Regions from separate parts of the Actinoplanes sp. ATCC 53533 genome, predicted to be linked through region 2. Evidence: riboswitches for the same ligand, from Rfam matches in the RefSeq annotation. Region 2 holds a riboswitch; the other holds the start of a gene.
The links. Region 2 has a riboswitch for thiamine pyrophosphate ahead of thiE (thiamine phosphate synthase). Riboswitches for the same ligand answer to the same signal wherever they lie in the genome.
Positions count from the first base shown of each region.

Region 1: another riboswitch for thiamine pyrophosphate. It lies ahead of DMB66_RS12130 (ECF transporter S component); the one in region 2 lies ahead of thiE (thiamine phosphate synthase).

Region 1 is NZ_QHHV01000031.1:2,962-12,025, reverse strand. Features, by position in the region: gene DMB66_RS12190 (glycine--tRNA ligase) at 1-176, opposite strand, end outside; gene DMB66_RS12185 (hypothetical protein) at 236-733, opposite strand; gene DMB66_RS12180 (antibiotic biosynthesis monooxygenase) at 751-1,092, opposite strand; gene DMB66_RS12175 (DUF6703 family protein) at 1,126-1,386, shown strand; gene DMB66_RS12170 (metal ABC transporter substrate-binding protein) at 1,438-2,370, shown strand; gene DMB66_RS12165 (metal ABC transporter ATP-binding protein) at 2,367-3,146, shown strand; gene DMB66_RS12160 (metal ABC transporter permease) at 3,191-4,081, shown strand; gene DMB66_RS12155 (metalloregulator ArsR/SmtB family transcription factor) at 4,078-4,395, shown strand; gene DMB66_RS12150 (Fur family transcriptional regulator) at 4,475-4,882, shown strand; gene DMB66_RS12145 (hypothetical protein) at 4,913-5,518, shown strand; gene DMB66_RS12140 (DUF6328 family protein) at 5,496-6,032, opposite strand; gene DMB66_RS12135 (alpha/beta fold hydrolase) at 6,080-6,895, opposite strand; TPP riboswitch at 6,994-7,098, shown strand; gene DMB66_RS12130 (ECF transporter S component) at 7,171-7,743, shown strand; gene DMB66_RS12125 (ABC transporter ATP-binding protein) at 7,747-9,064, shown strand, end outside.
Region 2 is NZ_QHHV01000030.1:9,138-18,201, forward strand. Features, by position in the region: gene DMB66_RS11860 (hypothetical protein) at 1-183, opposite strand, end outside; gene DMB66_RS11865 (hypothetical protein) at 214-576, shown strand; gene DMB66_RS11870 (class I SAM-dependent methyltransferase) at 833-1,447, shown strand; gene DMB66_RS11875 (ABC-F family ATP-binding cassette domain-containing protein) at 1,479-3,134, shown strand; TPP riboswitch at 3,269-3,380, shown strand; gene thiE (thiamine phosphate synthase) at 3,395-4,018, shown strand; gene thiO (glycine oxidase ThiO) at 4,015-5,148, shown strand; gene thiS (sulfur carrier protein ThiS) at 5,145-5,342, shown strand; gene DMB66_RS11895 (thiazole synthase) at 5,344-6,084, shown strand; partial or broken gene DMB66_RS11900 (thiamine phosphate synthase) at 6,078-6,656, shown strand; gene thiD (bifunctional hydroxymethylpyrimidine kinase/phosphomethylpyrimidine kinase) at 6,830-7,597, shown strand; gene thiC (phosphomethylpyrimidine synthase ThiC) at 7,669-9,064, shown strand, end outside.

The sequences.
Region 1 (9,064 bases), on a different contig from region 2:
TCACGCTGCTGGACCATCGTCTTCCACCACTGCTGGCGGACGTTCTCCTTCAGCGCGACGCCCAGCGGACCGTAGTCCCACGCCGAACGGGTGCCTCCGTAGATCTCGCTGGAGGGGAAGACGAAGCCGCGGCGCTTGGCCAGGCTGACGACGGCATCGATACGATCGGCGGGCATGTTCCTCCTACGCCGGCTGGTTGTCGGCGGGGACGTCGGAGTCGGACAAAATCAGGAGATTACTCCTCGACGCTGCACACCTCGAAGCCGCCCGTCTCGCGATTTTGCCCGAGGTAGGCGTGCAGGTCGGCGGTGTCACCGTCGGCGTAGGTGATCGTGACCGGCGCGGCGAGCTGCACGAGGCTGACGTCGCCGACCTCCCAGCCGATGATCCGCTCGCCGGTGGAGATCCGGCTGATGAACTGGGACTCGTTCTCCTCGGTGCGGGCCTCCGAGCAGAGCATGTCGTAGGCCTCCGCCCACTCGCGGTCGCGCAGCGCCGCCAGGTAGTCGCTCACGACCACGTCGGCCTGCTCGTTGAGCGCGTTGGTCATCACTGTGCCGAGGCCGACGCCGGCGACGGCCCCACCGCCGCAGACCAGCAGGAGCACGCCCGCGCCGATGCCGAGGCCGACGCCGATGCGCCGGCCGCGGCCCTCGACGGGCGGTGCGGGGAAGGGCGGGTATACACCCGGGCCCTGCGGCGGCGGAGGCGGCTGCTGCCCGAGAAGGGTCATGGGTTCAAGCGTACGGCTCAGCGCCAGGGTTCGGCGGCCCGGTCACTGGCGACGACCACGACCGCACCGCCGGGCTCGGCCCCGGCCAGGGTCTCGAAGGCGGACGGCTCGTCCAGCGACTCGGACAGCAGCGGGGTGGCATGCACCTTGACGTCGAAGCCACCGAGGGCACGCCGGTAGGCTCCCACGGACTCCCATTCGGTGACCAGGGTCCAGTAGGCGGGGTCGTCCAGCGCGCGGGTGAGCCGGCCGGAGAGGTAGCCGGGTCGCTCCGCGAGGGCGGCCAGGGCGGCGTGCGCCCGTTCGGTGAACGAGTCCTGCGAGTCCGGCGGGACGACGAAACGGTTGAGCACCAGCATGGGCTGAGCCTACGCACGACCCGAAAGGCCGACGTGACCACACCACCGCCCGAGAACCTGCTGCGCCGGCTGGCGAGTGTCAACCCGACGACAGCCTTCGTGCTGGCCCTCGCGGTGCTGCTGGCCGGGCTCTTCCTGCCCGGCATCATCGGCGCCGCGCTGCTGTTCCTGCTGGTCGCGGCCCTGGTGGCGCTGACCTTCACCACCTGGCCGGTGCAGTCCCCGCCGGTGCGGGCGGTCCGGGTGACGATGCTGGTGCTGCTGTTCGCGGCCGCCCTCGCGAAGGCGATCTGACACATGCGCTTTTGACAATCATTACCAATACGGCGCACAGTAGGTGGCATGATGCACCGCCGCCGCCTGCTCGCGGCCACCGCTGTCGCCGTGCTCACCGGGGCCGTCGCGGCCTGCGGTGACCGGGCGAGCGGCTTCGGTACGGACGGGCGCCTCGACGTGGTGACCGCGTTCTACCCGCTGCGGTTCCTCAGCGAGCACCTCGGCGCGGACGCGGTCGCGGTCACCGACCTGACCAAACCGGGCGCCGAGCCGCACGACGTCGAGCTCAATCCCCGCCAGGTCGCCGACATCAGCGACGCCGCCCTCGTCGTCTACCTCAAGGGCTTCCAGCCGGCGGTCGACGAGGCGGTCGAGCAGGAGGCCGCCGACCGGGCCTTCGACGCGGGCTCGGCCGTCGAGCTGCTGGCCGCCGCCGACGACGACCACGAGCACGTGCCGGGCGAGCCCGAGCACGCCGAGGGGTCCACCGACCCGCACGTCTGGCTGGACCCGGTGCGCCTGGCCACCATCGCCGGCAGGCTCGCCGAGCGCCTGGGCCAGGCCGACCCGGCCCGGGCGGCGGGCTACACCGAGCGGGCCGCCACGCTGCGAAGCGAGCTGACCGCGCTCGACACCGAATACGCGACCGGCCTGCGCACCTGCGCCCGCCGCGAGCTGGTCACCAGCCACACCGCGTTCCGCTATCTCGCCGACCGGTACGGCCTCACCGAGGTCGGCATCACCGGCGTCTCGCCGGAGTCCGAGCCGTCGCCGCAGCGCCTCGCCCGGGTGGCGGAGCAGGCGAGGTCCACCGGCACCACCACGATCTTCTTCGAGACCCTGGTCAGCCCGAAGGTCGCCGACACCATCGCCCGCGAGGTCGGCGCCCGGACCGCCGTCCTCGATCCCCTCGAAGGGCTCACCGAGCCGGATACGGACTACTTCTCCGTCATGCGCGCCAACCTGGCCGCCCTGACCACGGCCCTGGGATGTACGTCATGAGCGTCGTCACCGTCTCGCACGCCGCCGTCTCCTACGGCGACCGCGCCGTGCTGCAGGACATCGACCTGGAGGTGCGGCCCGCGCAGGTCGTCGCGATCCTGGGCGCCAACGGCTCCGGCAAGTCCACCCTGATCCGCACCATCCTCGGCCTGGTGCCGATGACGGCCGGCGAGATCACCCTGTTCGGCACCCCGCAGCGCCGGTTCCGGCAGTGGGCCCGGATCGGCTACGTCCCGCAGCGGATGGGCGCCGGCAGCGGCGTGCCCGCGACCGTCGGCGAGATCGTCGCGTCGGGGCGGCTGGCCCGCCGGGGCATCTTCCGCCCGTCCGGCGCCGCCGACCGGGAGGCCGTCCGCGCCGCCCTGGCGGACGTCGGCCTGCTGGAGCGGATCGGCGACCCGGTCAGCACGCTCTCCGGCGGCCAGCAGCAGCGCACCCTGATCGCCCGCGCCCTGGCCGGGCGCCCGGACCTGCTCGTCCTGGACGAGCCCACAGCCGGCGTGGACGCGGCCAGCCAGGACGCGTTCGCCGCGGCCCTGGGCCGCTTCGCCGGCGCGGGCGGCACGATCCTGCTGGTCGCCCATGAGCTCGGGCCGATCGAGCCGCTGATCGACAAGGCCGTGGTCGTGCACCACGGCCGGATCGCGTACGAGGGTGCGGTGCCCGAGCCCGCCGGCCACCACGCCCAGCCCGGACACGACCACGTCCACCCGCACGCCGAGGCCGAACGGGCCCGGATCTGCGTCGCCCCCACCGACAGAATGCCGGCCGGCTGACATGGCCCCCCGCCCCCGCCGCCACCCTTGAGAGGGCTGAAGACTTGGACCTCTTTCAGTACGACTTCATGGTGCGCGCGCTGACCGGCGCGCTGATCATCGGTCTGGTCGCCCCCGCGCTCGGCATCTATCTGGTGCAGCGGCGGATGTCGCTGATCGGCGACGGCATCGGGCACGTCGCGCTCACCGGCGTCGGGGTGGGACTGCTGCTGCACCAGTCCCCGGTGCTGACCGCGGTCGTGGTCTCCGTCATCGGGGCGATCGGCGTGGAACTGGTGCGCGAGCGTGGCCGTACCTCCGGCGACCTGGCCCTGGCCCTGCTCTTCTACGGCGGCATCGCGGGCGGGGTGGTGCTGGTCGGGCTCTCCGACGACAGCAGCAACGCCAACCTGATGCAGTTCCTGTTCGGCTCGCTGACCACCACGTCGCGGCAGGACCTGACCGTCATCGCCGTGCTGGGCGTCGCGGTGCTGATCGCGATGCTGGGGCTGCGGCAGGCGCTGTTCGCGGTCTGCAACGACGAGGAGTACGCCCGGGTGTCGGGGCTCCCCGTCCGTACCCTCAATCTGCTGATGGCCGTGACCACCGCGGTGACCGTCACGATCGCCATGCGCACCGTCGGGTTGTTGCTGGTCAGCGCGCTGATGGTGGTGCCGGTCGCGGCGGCCCAGCAGGTCACCCGCGGGTTCCTCAGCACGATGACCACGGCCATGGTGATCGGGGTGGGCGCCGCCGCCGCCGGCGTCACGCTGGCCGGCGAGGTGGACACCGCGCCGGGCGCCACGATCGTGATCCTGGCCATCGCGGTCTTCCTCGCCATCACCGTCGGCGCGGCGGTCTGGCGGGTGCTGCGCCGCCGCGCGAGCCCGGCCCCGCAACGCGCCACGGCCCAGCTCGAACCGCCCGAGGTCGTCCTGCGGGCGGAAGCCCGATGAGCAGTAACGTGAATCCGGTGACGACCACCGGCTACGAGGCGTACGAGGCAGCCGGTGAGCTGCTGCGCGCGCTGTCCGCGCCGATCCGGGTGGCGATCGTCGCCGAGCTCGGCGCCGGCGAACGCTGCGTGCACGAGTTGGTGGAAAAGCTGGGCGCTCCGCAGCCGCTGGTCTCGCAACACCTGCGGGTGTTGCGGGGCGCCGGCGTGGTCCGAGGTGCGCGACGGGGGCGGGAGATCGCATACTCACTCGTGGACGAACATGTCGCCCACATCGTCGCCGACGCCGTCAGCCACGCCAGGGAAGGGTCATGATCGACTGCACCGAGCGACGCCGGGCCGCGCCGCGGCCGCAACCGCGAGGGCCGGGAGAGCATGACGAAGGAGGCTCAGCATGACCGACGAGAGCACCGTGGTCCGAAACACGAAACAGCGCAGCGCGGTCAGCGCGGTCCTCGCCGACGCCGAGGGTTTCAACAGCGCCCAGGACCTGCACGCCATCCTGCGTGAGCGGGGGGAACGGGTCGGCCTGACCACCGTCTACCGCACGCTGCAGGGCCTGGCGGACGCCGGCGAGATCGACGTGATGCGCCCGCCCGGCGGTGAGCATCTCTACCGCCGGTGCAGCCAGGGCCACCACCACCATCTGGTCTGCCGCTCCTGCGGGCGGGCCGTCGAGGTGGAGGGCCCGGCCGTCGAGACCTGGGCGGAGAAGGTCGCCGGCCGGCACGGCTTCGTCGACGTCTCGCACACCATGGAGATCTTCGGCACCTGCCCGGATTGCGCGGCCAAGCGCTCCTAGGCCGGCCGTGGGAGGCTGTGGCGCGTGAAGATGTACGCCGATCGGCTGCCCACCGCCATCCGTCAGCTGCTCACCGATCTTCTGGTCGTGTTCTGGGTCTATGCCTGGATCCGGGCCGGGATCTGGATCAACGACATGGTCGAGAAGCTCGGGGTGCCCGGGCAGAAACTGCAGGAGGCGGGCACCGGCATCGCCGGCAACCTCGGTGACATCGGCGGCAAGGTGGGCCGGGTGCCGCTGGTCGGCGACGAGCTGACCGCGCCGTTCAACAGCGCCGCCGACGCCGCGAAGTCGCTCGCCGAGGCCGGCCGCCAGCAGCAGGAGGTCGTGGACAACCTGGCGCTGACCATGGCCCTGCTGATCATCGCGGTCCCGCTGGCCCTGGTGCTGTTTCTCTGGCTGCCGCTGCGGCTGCGCTGGATGCGCCGGGCCGCGGTGGCCGCCAAGGTCCGCAACGAGCCGGCCGGCCAGGACCTGCTGGCGTTGCGGGCGCTGGCCAGCCGGCCGCTGAACGAACTGGCGAAGCTGGGCCCGGACATCGCCCAGTCCTGGCGCAACGGCGACGCTGCGGCGGTGCGGGCGCTGGCCGCGCTCGAGCTCAAGGAGCTCGGGCTCAAGCCCGCGAAGGCTCGCTAGGCTCCGCCGCCTCCTCCTCGTAGACGTCGTCCTCGTCGTCGTCGGCCCAGTGGCGGCGCGACCACGGGATGGCGGCCCAGAAGGTCAGGAAGAACAGGGCGGCGATCCCGGTCAGCGCCAGCGCCACCCAGATGTTGGTCAGGTAGTCGGTGATCAGCAGCACACTGCTGACCATCGCGATCAGCATGAAGGCCAGCCCGCCGGTGGCCATCCGGTGCGCGTAGCGGACCAGTTCCGGCTTGCGGCCCTGGCGGAACAGCGCCCGGTGGAAGGCCACCGGCGAAATGATCATCGCGGTCGCCGCGGCGGCGGCGAGCAACGCGACGATGTAGGTGTCCTTCTGGAAGGCGGTCGTCTTCGGGAAGCCGTTGCTGAAGGGCAGGGTCAGCAGGAACGCGAAGAGGATCTGCACGCCCGTCTGGGCCACGCGCAGTTCCTGCAGTAGGTCCCCGAAATTGCGGTCCCACCGCTCCTTCTCGGTTTCATGCTTGCTCCGTCGCTGCTCCGCGGCCATCGCACCTCCTCGTCGGTGGCCGCAGGATTGCCCGTTGCCGGACAGCGTCAAACGCCGATGCGTGCCAGCGCCACGTCGGCGAGGGCGCGCGGCGCCTCCTCCGGCACCCAGTGCCCGATCCCGCGCAGGGCCACGAACCGGTAGTCGGCCGCGACCCAGGTGGCGGTGGCCAGCGCCGCCGGCCTGCCGACGGCCGGATCACCGTCGCTCCACACGTACGTGGTCGGCACGGTGACCTTGCCGACCTCGTCGAACTGACCGCTGGAGATCGCGCGATACCAGTTCAGGGCGGCGGTGAGCCGGCCGGGCTCGCTCATCGCCGTCGCGTACAGCCCGGCCCGGGCGCCGATCGGGCGCATCATCCGGCGCAGCGCGGTGCCGCCGGCGCCGAGCAGCAGCCGCTCGGCGGCCCGGGAACGGAACACGCCCATGTAGGCGAAGCGCAGCTTCTGCGAGGGCTGGTTGTGCAGGGCGACGCTGAGCCCGCGCGGGTGCGGCACCGAGACCGCGGTGAGCGTCTTGACCCGGTCGGGATGCCCGGCGGCGAGCAGCCAGGCCACCGACGCGCCCCAGTCGTGCCCGATGACGTGCGCCTTGTCGACCCCGAGCGCGTCCAGCACGGCGATCGCGTCGGCGGTCGGTTCATCGAGCCGGTAGTCGGCGACCGCGGCCGGCCGCGCGCCGGGCGAGTAGCCGCGCTGGTCGAGGGCGTAGGTGCGCAGCCCGGCGGCGTGCAGCCGGGGCAGGATCAGGTCGAACTCGCGGTGGTCCTGCGGGAATCCATGCAGCAGAAGCACCGGGGCGCCATCGGCCGGGCCGCCCTCGTACACGTCGAAGGTGAGCCCTCTGGCCTCGATCTGCATGTGACGCCTCCTACGCTGTTCCGTACGGCCGTACGGTGTTAGCGTCATCGAAACACATGCAATGAAGCTTGTTGACGACAAGTTCCATCGATAACAGGCTTCACCGACAGGGGAGCGCGCAGCGCTGAGAGTGCGGGTGACACCGCAGACCCTCGAACCTGATCTGGGTAATGCCAGCGCAGGGAGCTCGGTCTTTCTCCAGCCGCGCCGTGTCCGGGAGACGTCCCCGGCGCGGTGCAGCGTCCCCTCCCGGTACGAGCTGGGAGGCACATCACATGAACCATCGTTGGCGCACCATCGACATCGTCATCGCCTCGATCCTCGCGGTCGCTTTCGGCGTCATCTTCTGGGCCTGGGGCCTGCTCTGGAACGGCCCGGCGGACGCCATCCCGCTGCCCGGCCGGGCGATCCTGTACGGCGTCTGGCTGGTGCCGGCCGTCCTCGGCGCCCTGGTGATCCGCAAGCCGGGCGCCGCCTTCTACACCCTGACGCTGGCCGCGCTGGTGTCGGTCGCGCTCGGCACGAGCTGGGGCTGGACCCTGGTGCTGCAGGGCCCGCTCGAGGCGGCCGCGGCCGAGTTGGTCTTCGCCGTGTTCGCGTACAAGGTGTGGAAGCTGCCGGTCGCCCTGCTGGCGGCGGCCGCGGCCGGCATCGCCGCGTCCGTCTACGACGCCTTCGTCTGGTATGGCGGGACGTCCTGGGCGACGCTGCGGCTGCCGTACATCGCGATCACCACGGTCAGTGCCGTGCTCGTGGCGGGCCTGGGCAGCGTCCTGCTGGCCCGGGCGCTGGCGCAGACCGGCGTGCTGGACCGGTTCGCGTCGGGCCGCGAACGCGCCGCCGTCTAAATCATGGGCGAGGTGGTCCTGCGGGGGTTCGGGTGGCGGCACGCCGGCCGCAAGGCGTGGGCGGTGCGCGGGGTCGACCTGCGCATCGCGCACGGCGAGCGGGTGCTGCTGCTCGGTCCGTCCGGGGCCGGCAAGTCCACCCTGCTCGCGGCGCTCGCCGGGCTGTTGCCCGACGACTCGGGTGAGGCCGAGGGCACAGCAGAGATCGACGGCCTCGACCCACGCAAGGCCCGCGAGCGGGTCGGCATCGTCTTCCAGGACCCGCAGACCCAACTGGTCATGTCGCGCAGCGGCGACGACGTGGCGTTCGGGCTGGAAAACCGCGGGGTCCCGGCCGCCGAGATCTGGCCCCGCGTCGACGAGGCGCTGCACCGGGTCGGCTTCGGCTACGGCCGGGACCGGCCCACCGCGGCGCTGTCCGGCGGGGAGCAGCAACGGCTCGCCCTGGCCGGCACCCTCGCGCTGCGGCCCGGCCTGCTGCTGCTCGACGAGCCGACCGCGAACCTCGACCCGGCCGGGGCCGCCCTGATCCGGTCGGCGATCGCCCGGGCCCTCGACGACGACACCACACTGATCATCGTGGAGCACCGGGTCGCGGAGGCGCTGACGCTGGTCGACCGGGTGGTCGTGCTGGAGCCGGGCGGCGGGGTCCGCGCCGACGGCCCGCCGGGCGCGGTCTTCGCCGCGCACGGCGACCGCCTGGCGGAGGAGGGGGTCTGGGTGCCGGGCCACGCCGTCGCCGCCCGCAAGGCCGTGACCGGTCCGGGTGATTCCCTGGTCCGCGCCGACGCCGTCACCCTGCGACATCGCCTCCCGCCCGCCACGCTGACCGCCCGGGCCGGCGAGGTGCTGGCCGTGACGGGTCCCAACGGGGCGGGTAAGTCCACTCTCGCGCTGCTGCTCGGCGGCCTGCTGAAGCCCACGTCCGGCACGATCGACGCGCGAGGTGGCGGTGCGCCGTACCGGTGGCGCGCCGTTGATCTGACCACCCGGATCGGCTCGGTCTTCCAGGACCCGGAACACCAGTTCGTCACCCACCGGGTCGCCGACGAACTCGCGCTCGGGCCGCGCCGGATCGGCCGCCCCGAGGCCGAGGTGAGCAGGATCGTCGAGGAGCTGCTCCAGCGACTCCGGCTGGCGAAGCTGGCGGGTGCGAACCCGCACACCCTCTCCGGCGGCGAGGCGCGCCGGCTGAGCGTCGCGACCGCGCTGGCCACCGCGCCCCGGCTGCTGGTCCTGGACGAGCCCACCTTCGGCCAGGACCGGCGCACCTGGATCGAGCTGGTCGAGCTGCTGGCCCGGCTGCGCGACGACGGCCACG
Region 2 (9,064 bases):
GGAGGCGATGCCCGGCTCGGCGCCGGGCGGGGCGGCGGATTCGCGCCCGTCCCCGCGGCGCTCCTCGGCGACGACGAAGAACGCGCTCAACCCGACGATCGCCATGACGATCAACGCGCCGAGACCACGCATCAACGACTGCGGAGCCTGCTGCGGCGCCCGCCGCCATTGCGGGCCGGGCACCGCGGGCCACCGCCCGGCGCGAGGCTGCCGGTGCTGCGGGGCGCCCGGCCGATCCGGTACGGCGAGATCCCACACCGGCCGACTCGCAGCCCGAAACCGAGCAGCCCGAGACTGCCCGGCCTGGACCTGCCCGGCCTGGACCTGCCCGGCCTGGACCTGCCCGGCCTGGACCTGCCCGGCCTGGACCTGCCCGGTGTGCGCGGCTTGGGCGTGCCCGGCCCGGGCGTGCCCGGTCCGGAGGTGCCCGGCCTGTCCGGCCCGGAGGTGCCCGGCTTGAACCTGCCCGGCCCGGAGGTGCCCGGCTTGAACCTGCCCGGCTTGGAGGTGCGCGGCCTGGACGTGCGCGGCCTGGGCGGGTCCGGTTCGGATCTGGGTGGCCTGGAGCTTGGCTGACTGGCGGGCGACGGCCTGCCGGATGATCGCTCGGCGGGCGCGGGCCTGGCCGGCCTGGGCCTGGCGGACCAGCGCCTGCGGGTTCAGCAACGCGAGTCCGCCTGCCGGGCTCGCGCGGTGGGCGGAGCGGGGGTGTGCGTCGCCAGGCATGCAGGTCACGGTAGGAGGGCACCGTGATCGATGGACGCACAGGCTGTGCGGCACCCTCGGCTGGCCTGGCGTCGTTGTACTCCCGACGTTGGGGGAGGATGGGCGCGTGACCGCCGACCATTATTTCAGCGCCGAGCCCGCTGCTCCTGAGAAGCGGAGCCGCATCCAGTTCACCGCCGCTGGGCGCGCCTATGACCTGGCCGTCGCGGGTGGGGTGTTCTCCGCCGGGCGGCTCGATCCCGGGACGGCCGTACTGCTGCGCAAGGGTGACCTGCCCACCGCCGCGACCACCGGCACCCTGCTCGATCTCGGCTGTGGCTACGGCCCGATCGCGTGTGTGCTCGCGAGCGAGGCGCCGGCCGCCACCGTGCACGCGATCGACGTCAATGCCCGTGCCCGGGCCCTGACAGCCGAGAACGCGGCGGCTCTCGGGCTCGCCGACCGGGTGCTCGTCGCGGCCCCGGACGAGGTGCCCGCCGACGTCACTTTTGCCCAGATCTGGAGTAATCCGCCCACCCACGTCGGCAAGGCCGAGCTGCACGCCTTGCTGGAGCGGTGGCTGCCCCGGCTGGCGCCCGATGGTGTCGGCTGGCTGGTGATCAACCGGAACCTGGGTGGTGATTCGCTGCACACCTGGCTCACGTCAATGGGCTGGGATGTGGCGCGAACGGCCAGCCAGCGGGGGTTCCGGGTGCTGCGGGTGACCGGGAAAACCAACTGACCCACGACAGCTTGTCGGGGAGGATGCTCGCGTGGGCTATGTAGACGTGTCCGGAGTTGGATTTGTGCTGCCGGACGGCCGGGAGCTCTTCTCCGACGTGTCCTTCCGGGTCGGCGAGGGTGCGAAGGTGGCGCTGGTCGGGCCGAACGGGGCCGGCAAGACCACGCTGCTGCGGTTGATCGCCGGGGACACGCCCACGCCGATCGGCAGCGTCGCGCGCACCGGCGGGCTCGGCGTGATGCGCCAGTTCATCGGCATGATCGGCGATGACCGTACCCTCGACGACCTGGCGCTGTCGCTGGTCGCGCCGCCGCTGCGGGCCGCGGGTGCGCTGCTGGCCGCGGCCCAGTCCGCGCTGGAGGGCGAGCCGGACGCCGAGAAGGCCCAGATCGCCTACGCCAACGCCATCGCCGGCTGGGGCGAGGCGGGCGGCTATGACGCCGAGGTGCTCTTCGATGTCGTGGCCGTCGCTATCCTCGGCAAGCCGTGGGAGGAGGTCCGGCATCGTCCGGTGCGGACGCTCTCCGGCGGTCAGCAGAAGCGGTTCGCGCTCGATCTGCTGCTGCGTGGCGGCGACGAGGTGCTGCTGCTCGACGAGCCGGACAACTTCCTCGACGTGCCCGGCAAGCGCTGGCTGGAGGAGCGGCTGCGCGAGTCGCCGAAGTCGGTGCTCTACGTCTCGCACGACCGGGAGTTGCTGGCCCGGACGGCGAGCAGGGTCGTGGCCGTCGAGGGCGGCGGAGCCTGGACGCATCCGGGCGGCTTCGCGTCCTGGCACGAGGCCCGGTCCGATCGCCACGAACGGCTGCTGGAGCTGCGCCGGCGCTGGGACGAGGAGCACGAGAAGCTGCGCGAGCTGGTCCTCACGCTGCGGACCAAGTCGGCGTTCAACGACGGGCTGGCGTCGCGGTATCAGGCGGCGCAGACGCGGCTGCGCAAGTTCGAGGAGGCCGGGCCGCCGCCGTTGCCGCCCAAGGAGCAGTCGCTGCGGATGAACCTGCGCGGCGGCCGGACGGGCAAGCGGGCGGTGATGTGCACCGGGCTCGAACTGGAGAATCTGACATTCCCGTTCGACCTGGAGATCTGGTACGGCGACCGGGTCGCGGTGCTGGGCGCCAACGGCACGGGCAAGTCCCACTTCCTGCGGCTGCTCGCGGCCGGTGGCACCGCGCCCGACGTGGACAACAAGCCGGTCGATGGCGCGCCGCTGGCCCACGTCGCGCACAACGGCGTCGCCCGGCTCGGCGCCCGGGTCCGGCCGGGTCACTTCTCCCAGACGCACGACCGGCCGGAGCTGCTGAAACGTACCCTGGTGGAAATCCTCTGGCGGGGTGACGACCACCGGTCCGGGATGGACCGCGCGGGCGCGATGAAGGCCCTGAACCGCTACGAGCTCGCCGCCCAGGGAGATCAGATCTTCGGCACGCTGTCCGGCGGGCAGCAGGCGCGTTTCCTGGTGCTGCTGCTGGAGCTCTCCGGTGCGACGGTGCTGCTGCTCGACGAGCCGACGGACAACCTGGACCTGGCGTCGGCCGAGGCGCTGGAGGAGGGGCTGCAGGCGTTCGAGGGCACGGTGATCGCGGTGACCCACGACCGCTGGTTCACCCGGGGCTTCGACCGCTTCGTCCTCTTCCAGAGCGACGGCGAGGTCGTGGAGACCCCCGAGCCGGTCTGGGACGTGCGCTGATCTCCTCGCCCGTCTTCGCCTGGGAGCCGGCGCCCGTTCCCGCAGCGTGCGGGCGCTGCGCGACCGTGTGACCACCCACAGTGGAGGAAGGCGGGGGTTTACGGGCGGCGGGAGGCGGGTTACCGTCTGCTCGGAAACAACCCCACGGGAGTCCGGTGCACCGGGCTGAGAGGGGGGCTGTCGCGGCCCCCGACCGTCGAACCTGATCCGGATCATGCCGGCGCAGGGAGGAGCGCGTTGTGGGCCCTGCTTTTCCGCACCTGCACGTCATCACGGATGCCCGGCCCGGCCGGCAGCCGCTGCTGGTGGTGGCGGCCGCGATCGCCGCCGCCCAGCGGTTGGGCGGCTGCGACCGGCTGGCGGTCCAGGTCCGCGTCGAGGACGACGTCAGCGACCGCGACGCCTACGAACTGGCCGACGCCGTCCTGGAGCTGTGCCGCCCGTACAGGGTGTTGTGCCTGGTCAATGACCGGCTGCACGTGGCGCTCGCGGTCGGCGCGGACGGCGGGCACGTGGGCGCCGCCGACCTGCCGGTCGCGGTGGCCCGCAAGGTCCTCGGTCCGGTGAGCGTGCTGGGCGCCACCTGCCGGGACGTCGCCGCGGCGCGGGCGGCGCGCCGCGCCGGAGCCTCCTATCTCGGAGTCGGGCCGGCGTTCGCGACCACCACGAAGACCGGACTGCCGGGCCCGCTCGGGCCCGACGCGGTGGGCGTGGTCGCGGCTGCCGTGCCGGACACACCCATCGTCGCCATCGGGGGAGTGACCGCCGGCAACGCGCGGTCGCTGATCGGCGCCGGTGCCGCCGCGGTCGCGGTGGTCGGCGCCGTCGCGGCCGCGGCGGATCCGGGCCGGGCCACCGAGGACCTGTTACGGGCGCTGGGATGACGGCGACCGAGGTCATGGTCGTCGGCGGCGGCATCATCGGGCTCTCGATCGCCTGGCGGTGTCGGCAGCGCGGATTGACGGTGACCGTCCACGACCGCGGTGGCGACGACGGTGCCTGGTACGCGGCCGCGGGCATGCTCGCCCCGGCCGGCGAGGCGGGATTCGGTCAGCGGGCGCTGACCGGGCTCATGGTCGACTCCGCGGCGCGGTGGCCGGGGTTCGCCGCCGAGCTGGAGCGGGAGAGCGGGATCGATGTCGGCTACGACGAGGTGGGCACGTTGAGCGTCGCGCTCACCGCCGACGACTTGGCCGAGGCGCGCCGGCTCTGGGAATACCGGCGCGAGCACGGGCTCGGGGTGAATTCGCTGCTGCCCAGCGTTCTCCGCGAGCTGGAGCCGGCGTTGTCACCCCGGCTGCGCGGCGGCGCGCACGCCCCGGACGACCGTCAGGTCGACCCGCGCCGGGTCGTCGCCGCCCTGCGCGCGACCCTGGGCCCGGCGATCGTGCCTGACCTGATCGAGCCCGAGCCCGGGTTCGTCCAGCCCAACCAGCACCCGACGTCAGGCGAAGCGGTCGAAGCCGGCCCGGCCGCCAGGCTGGATGGGGCTGAGCAGAGCGCGGCGCGAGCGGATCGGGCCGTCGTGATCGCGGCGGGTGCCGGGACCGCCGCGCTGACCGGGTTGCCGGTGCGGCCGGTCAAGGGTCTCGTGCTGCGGCTGCGCGGCGAGCCCGGCCTGCTCCGGCACGTGATCAGCGGCTGGGCCGACGGGCGGCACGTCTATCTCGTGCCCCGCGCCGACGGCGAGGTGGTCGTCGGCGCGACCCAGGAGGAACGGGCCGACGCCACGGTCACCGCCGGGCAGGTGCTCGAGCTGCTGCGCGCGGCCACCGACCTGGTGCCTGAGCTGGGTGAATGCGACCTGGTCGAGACCCTCGTGCGGCACCGGCCGGCCACCCCCGACAACGCGCCGCTGCTCGGCGCGCACACCGGTGGCGTGATCGTCGCCGCCGGGCACCACCGCAACGGGGTGCTGCTCGCCCCCGTCACCGCCGATCTGATCGCCGAACTGGTGGCGACCGGGAAGTCGGCGCCACTGCTGGACGCGTTCGCACCGGGGAGGTTCGGATGAAGGTCATCGTCAACGGCGCCGCGCGGGACGTCGATGTGGTCAGCGTCGAGGCGCTGGTCGAACAGCTGACCACCGCCCGGCGTGGCGTCGCGGTCGCCGTCAACGGCGAGGTGGTGCCGCGCTCCTCGTGGCCCGCCGCGCGGTTGCGCGACGGCGACCGGGTCGAGGTGCTCACCGCGGCGCAGGGGGGCTGACATGTTCGGCGAGTCCCGGCTGATCCTGGGCACCGGCGGTGCGGAGAGCCTCGCCGCACTGGAGGCGGCCGTCGTCGCCTCGGGCACCGAGCTGGTCACGGTCGCGTTGCGCCGGGTCGACGCCGCGGGGCCCGGCCTGCTGCCGATGCTCGACCGGCTCGGCATGCGCATCCTGCCGAACACCGCGGGGTGTTACACCGCCGCCGACGCGGTGAAGGCCGCCCATCTCGCCCGCGACGCGTTCGAGACGGACCTGGTGAAGCTCGAGGTCATCGGGGACGATCGGACCCTGCTGCCGGACGGCGTCGAGCTGCTGCGGGCGGCCGAGACGCTGGTCGCGGACGGGTTCCAGGTGCTGCCCTACACCAGCGACGATCCGATCCTCGCGCGCCGGCTGGCCGACGCCGGGTGCGCGGCGGTGATGCCCGCCGGCGCCCCGATCGGGTCGGGCCTGGGGATCTCCAATCCCCATCACATCCGGCTCATCCGCGACAGCGTGGACGTGCCGGTGATCCTCGACGCGGGGATCGGCACCGCCTCGGACGCCGCGCTGGCGATGGAGCTGGGCTGCGACGCGGTGCTGATCGCCAGCGCCGTCACCCGCGCCGTCGACCCGGCGCGGATGGCCGCGGCGATGCGGCACGCCGTCGTGGCGGGCCGGCTGGCCTTCGGTGCCGGGCGGATCCCGAAGCGGTATCACGCCCTGGCATCCACATCGGACGAGGGGCAGCCGGCATGGTGATCCCGTCCGGCGTGGTCGTGCTCACCGACCGCCGGCTCGCGGCGCGGCCGCTCCCCGAGGTCGTCGCGGCGGCGATCCGCGGCGGCGCCGCCTGGGTCGTGCTGCGTGAAAGAGATCTGGGGTACGGCGAGAGGCGCGCCCTCGCCGAGAGCCTGCGTGCGGTGGTTCCGGTGGGGCGCCTCGTGATCGCGGGCCCGGACCCGCTCGGTGGCGACGCCGTGCACCTCTCGGCCGCCGACCCGGTGCCCGCTGGCGTCGGCTTGATCGGCCGCTCGTGCCACGGAGTGCCACGATTGTCCACCGAGGACTACGTGACGCTGTCGCCGGTCTACCCCACGCCGACCAAGCCCGGCTATGGTCCGGCGCTCGGACCGTCGAGGGCGGCTGCCCTGGCCGGTGCGGTGCCCTGGCTGGCACTGGGTGGCGTGCACTCGCCGGAGCGGGCCGCCGCCTGCGCGGCGGCCGGGGCGGCCGGGATCGCCATCCTGGGTGCGGTGATGCGGGCGGACGATCCAGAAGCGGTGACCCGAGCCCTGGCCGACGCATTCGCCGCCGCAGCGGCGGGGATGCGGGCGGGTGGCCCAGCGGCGGTGATCCGGTCTGAAGCGGGCGTCGAGGTGGGGGTGCGGGCGGGTGGCCCAGGAGCGGTGATCCGGTCTGAAGCGGGCGTCGGGGCAGGGGTGCGGGCGGGTGGTTCGGGAGCGGTGATCCGGTCTGAGACGGGCGCCGAGCCGGGGGTGTGGGCATGACGCCGGTCGTGGTGCTGACCATCGCCGGCTCCGACAGTGGGGGCGGGGCCGGGATTCAGGCCGATCTCAAGACCTTTGCCGCGCTCGGTGCCTACGGCGTGTCGGTGCTCACCGCCGTCACCGCCCAGAACACCCGCGGCGTGCGGGCGATCCACCCGGTGCCGGTGGACGTGGTGGCGGCCCAGCTGGACGCGGTGTTGGCGGACCTGGCCCCGGCCGCCGTGAAGGTCGGCATGATCGGGGATCCGGCGGTGGCCGAGCTGATCGCTTCCCGGGTCGGTGAGCTGCCGAACCTGGTGGTCGATCCGGTGCTCGTGGCCACCAGCGGCAGCCGGCTGTCGGACCTCGGCGCGGTCACGCCGCTGCTGCCGTACCGCTGCGTTTTGACGCCGAACCGGCAGGAAGCCGGCGCCTTGCTCGGTCGCCGGGTGACGACGGCGGCGGAGGCGGCCGACGCGGCCGCGGCGCTGGCGGCGCGGGGGCCGGGCACGGTCGTGGTCACCGGCAGCGAGTCGGCGGTGGACGTGCTGCACGCGGACGGCGTCACCACGGTGCTCGACGGCGATCCGGTGCCGAGCGGCAACAACCACGGATCGGGCTGCACCTTCTCGTCCGCGATCGCGGTGCGGCTGGCCCTGGGCGATCCGCTGCCGGTCGCGGTGCGCGCCGCGAAGGACTACGTCGGGCGGGCGCTCGCCGGCTCCCGCGACTGGAAGCTCGGCTCGGGCCCGGGCCCGCTGGACCACTTCGGCTTCGCTACCTGACCGGCTCTACCGGCGTTCGGCGGCGCCTCGCTGCCGTGTGCCGTCCTTTTTGAACTAGTTTAGGAGGAACCGTGAGGCGCAAGGTGTACGTCGAGGGCTCGCGTTCGGACCTGCGGGTGCCGTTCGCCGAGATCGAACTGACCGGGGACAACCCGCCGGTCCGGCTCTACGACACGTCGGGTCCCGGCAGCGACCCGGAGGTGGGCCTGCCGCCGCTGCGCGGTCCGTGGATCGCCGAGCGCGGCGACGTGGCGCCGGTGGCCGGCGCGGGTACGCCGCTGGCCGGCACCCGGCCCACCCAGCTCGCCTACGCCCGGGCCGGGATCGTCACGCCGGAGATGGAGTTCGTCGCGATCCGGGAGAACGTCGAGGCCGAGGTGGTCCGGGAGGAGATCGCGGCCGGGCGCGCGGTGCTGCCGGCCAACATCAACCATCCGGAGATCGAACCGATGATCATCGGGTCGCGCTTCCTGGTGAAGATCAACGCGAACATCGGCACGTCCGCGGTGACGTCGTCGGTGGCCGAGGAGGTGGAGAAGCTGACCTGGGCCACCCGCTGGGGCGCCGACACCGTGATGGACCTGTCCACCGGCAAGCGCATCCACGAGACCCGCGAGGCGATCGTGCGCAACTCGGCGGTGCCGATCGGCACGGTGCCGATCTACCAGGCGCTGGAGAAGGTCGACGGCGACCCGGTGAAGCTCTCCTGGGAGGTGTTCCGGGAGACCGTGATCGAGCAGGCCGAGCAGGGCGTCGACTACATGACCGTGCACGCCGGGGTGCTGCTGCCGTACGTGCCGCTGGCGGTGGACCGGGTCACCGGCATCGTGTCGCGCGGCGGCTCGATCATGGCGGCCTGGTGCCTCGCGCACCACACCGAGAACTTCCTCTACACCAACTTCGCCGAGCTCTGCGAGCTTCTCGCGCGCTACGACGTCACCTTCTCGCTCGGTGACGGGCTGCGGCCGGGGTCCATCGCGGACGCCAACGACGCGGCGCAGTTCGCCGAGCTGCGCACCCTGGGGGAGCTGACGCACATCGCCTGGGAGCACGGCGTGCAGGTGATGATCGAAGGGCCGGGCCACGTGCCGATGCACAAGATCAAGGAGAATGTCGACCTGCAGCAGGAGCTGTGTGGCGGGGCGCCGTTCTACACCCTCGGTCCACTCACGACGGACATCGCGCCCGCGTACGACCACATCACGTCGGCCATCGGCGCGGCGATGATCGGCATGTTCGGCACCGCGATGCTCTGCTACGTCACGCCCAAGGAGCACCTGGGACTGCCTGACCGGGACGACGTGAAGGCCGGGGTGATCGCGTACAAGATCGCGGCGCACGCCGCCGACCTGGCCAAGGGTCACCCGGGCGCGCAGGACTGGGACGACGCGCTGAGTAAGGCCCGCTTCGAGTTCCGCTGGGAGGACCAGTTCAACCTGGCGCTGGACCCGGAGACCGCGCGGGCCT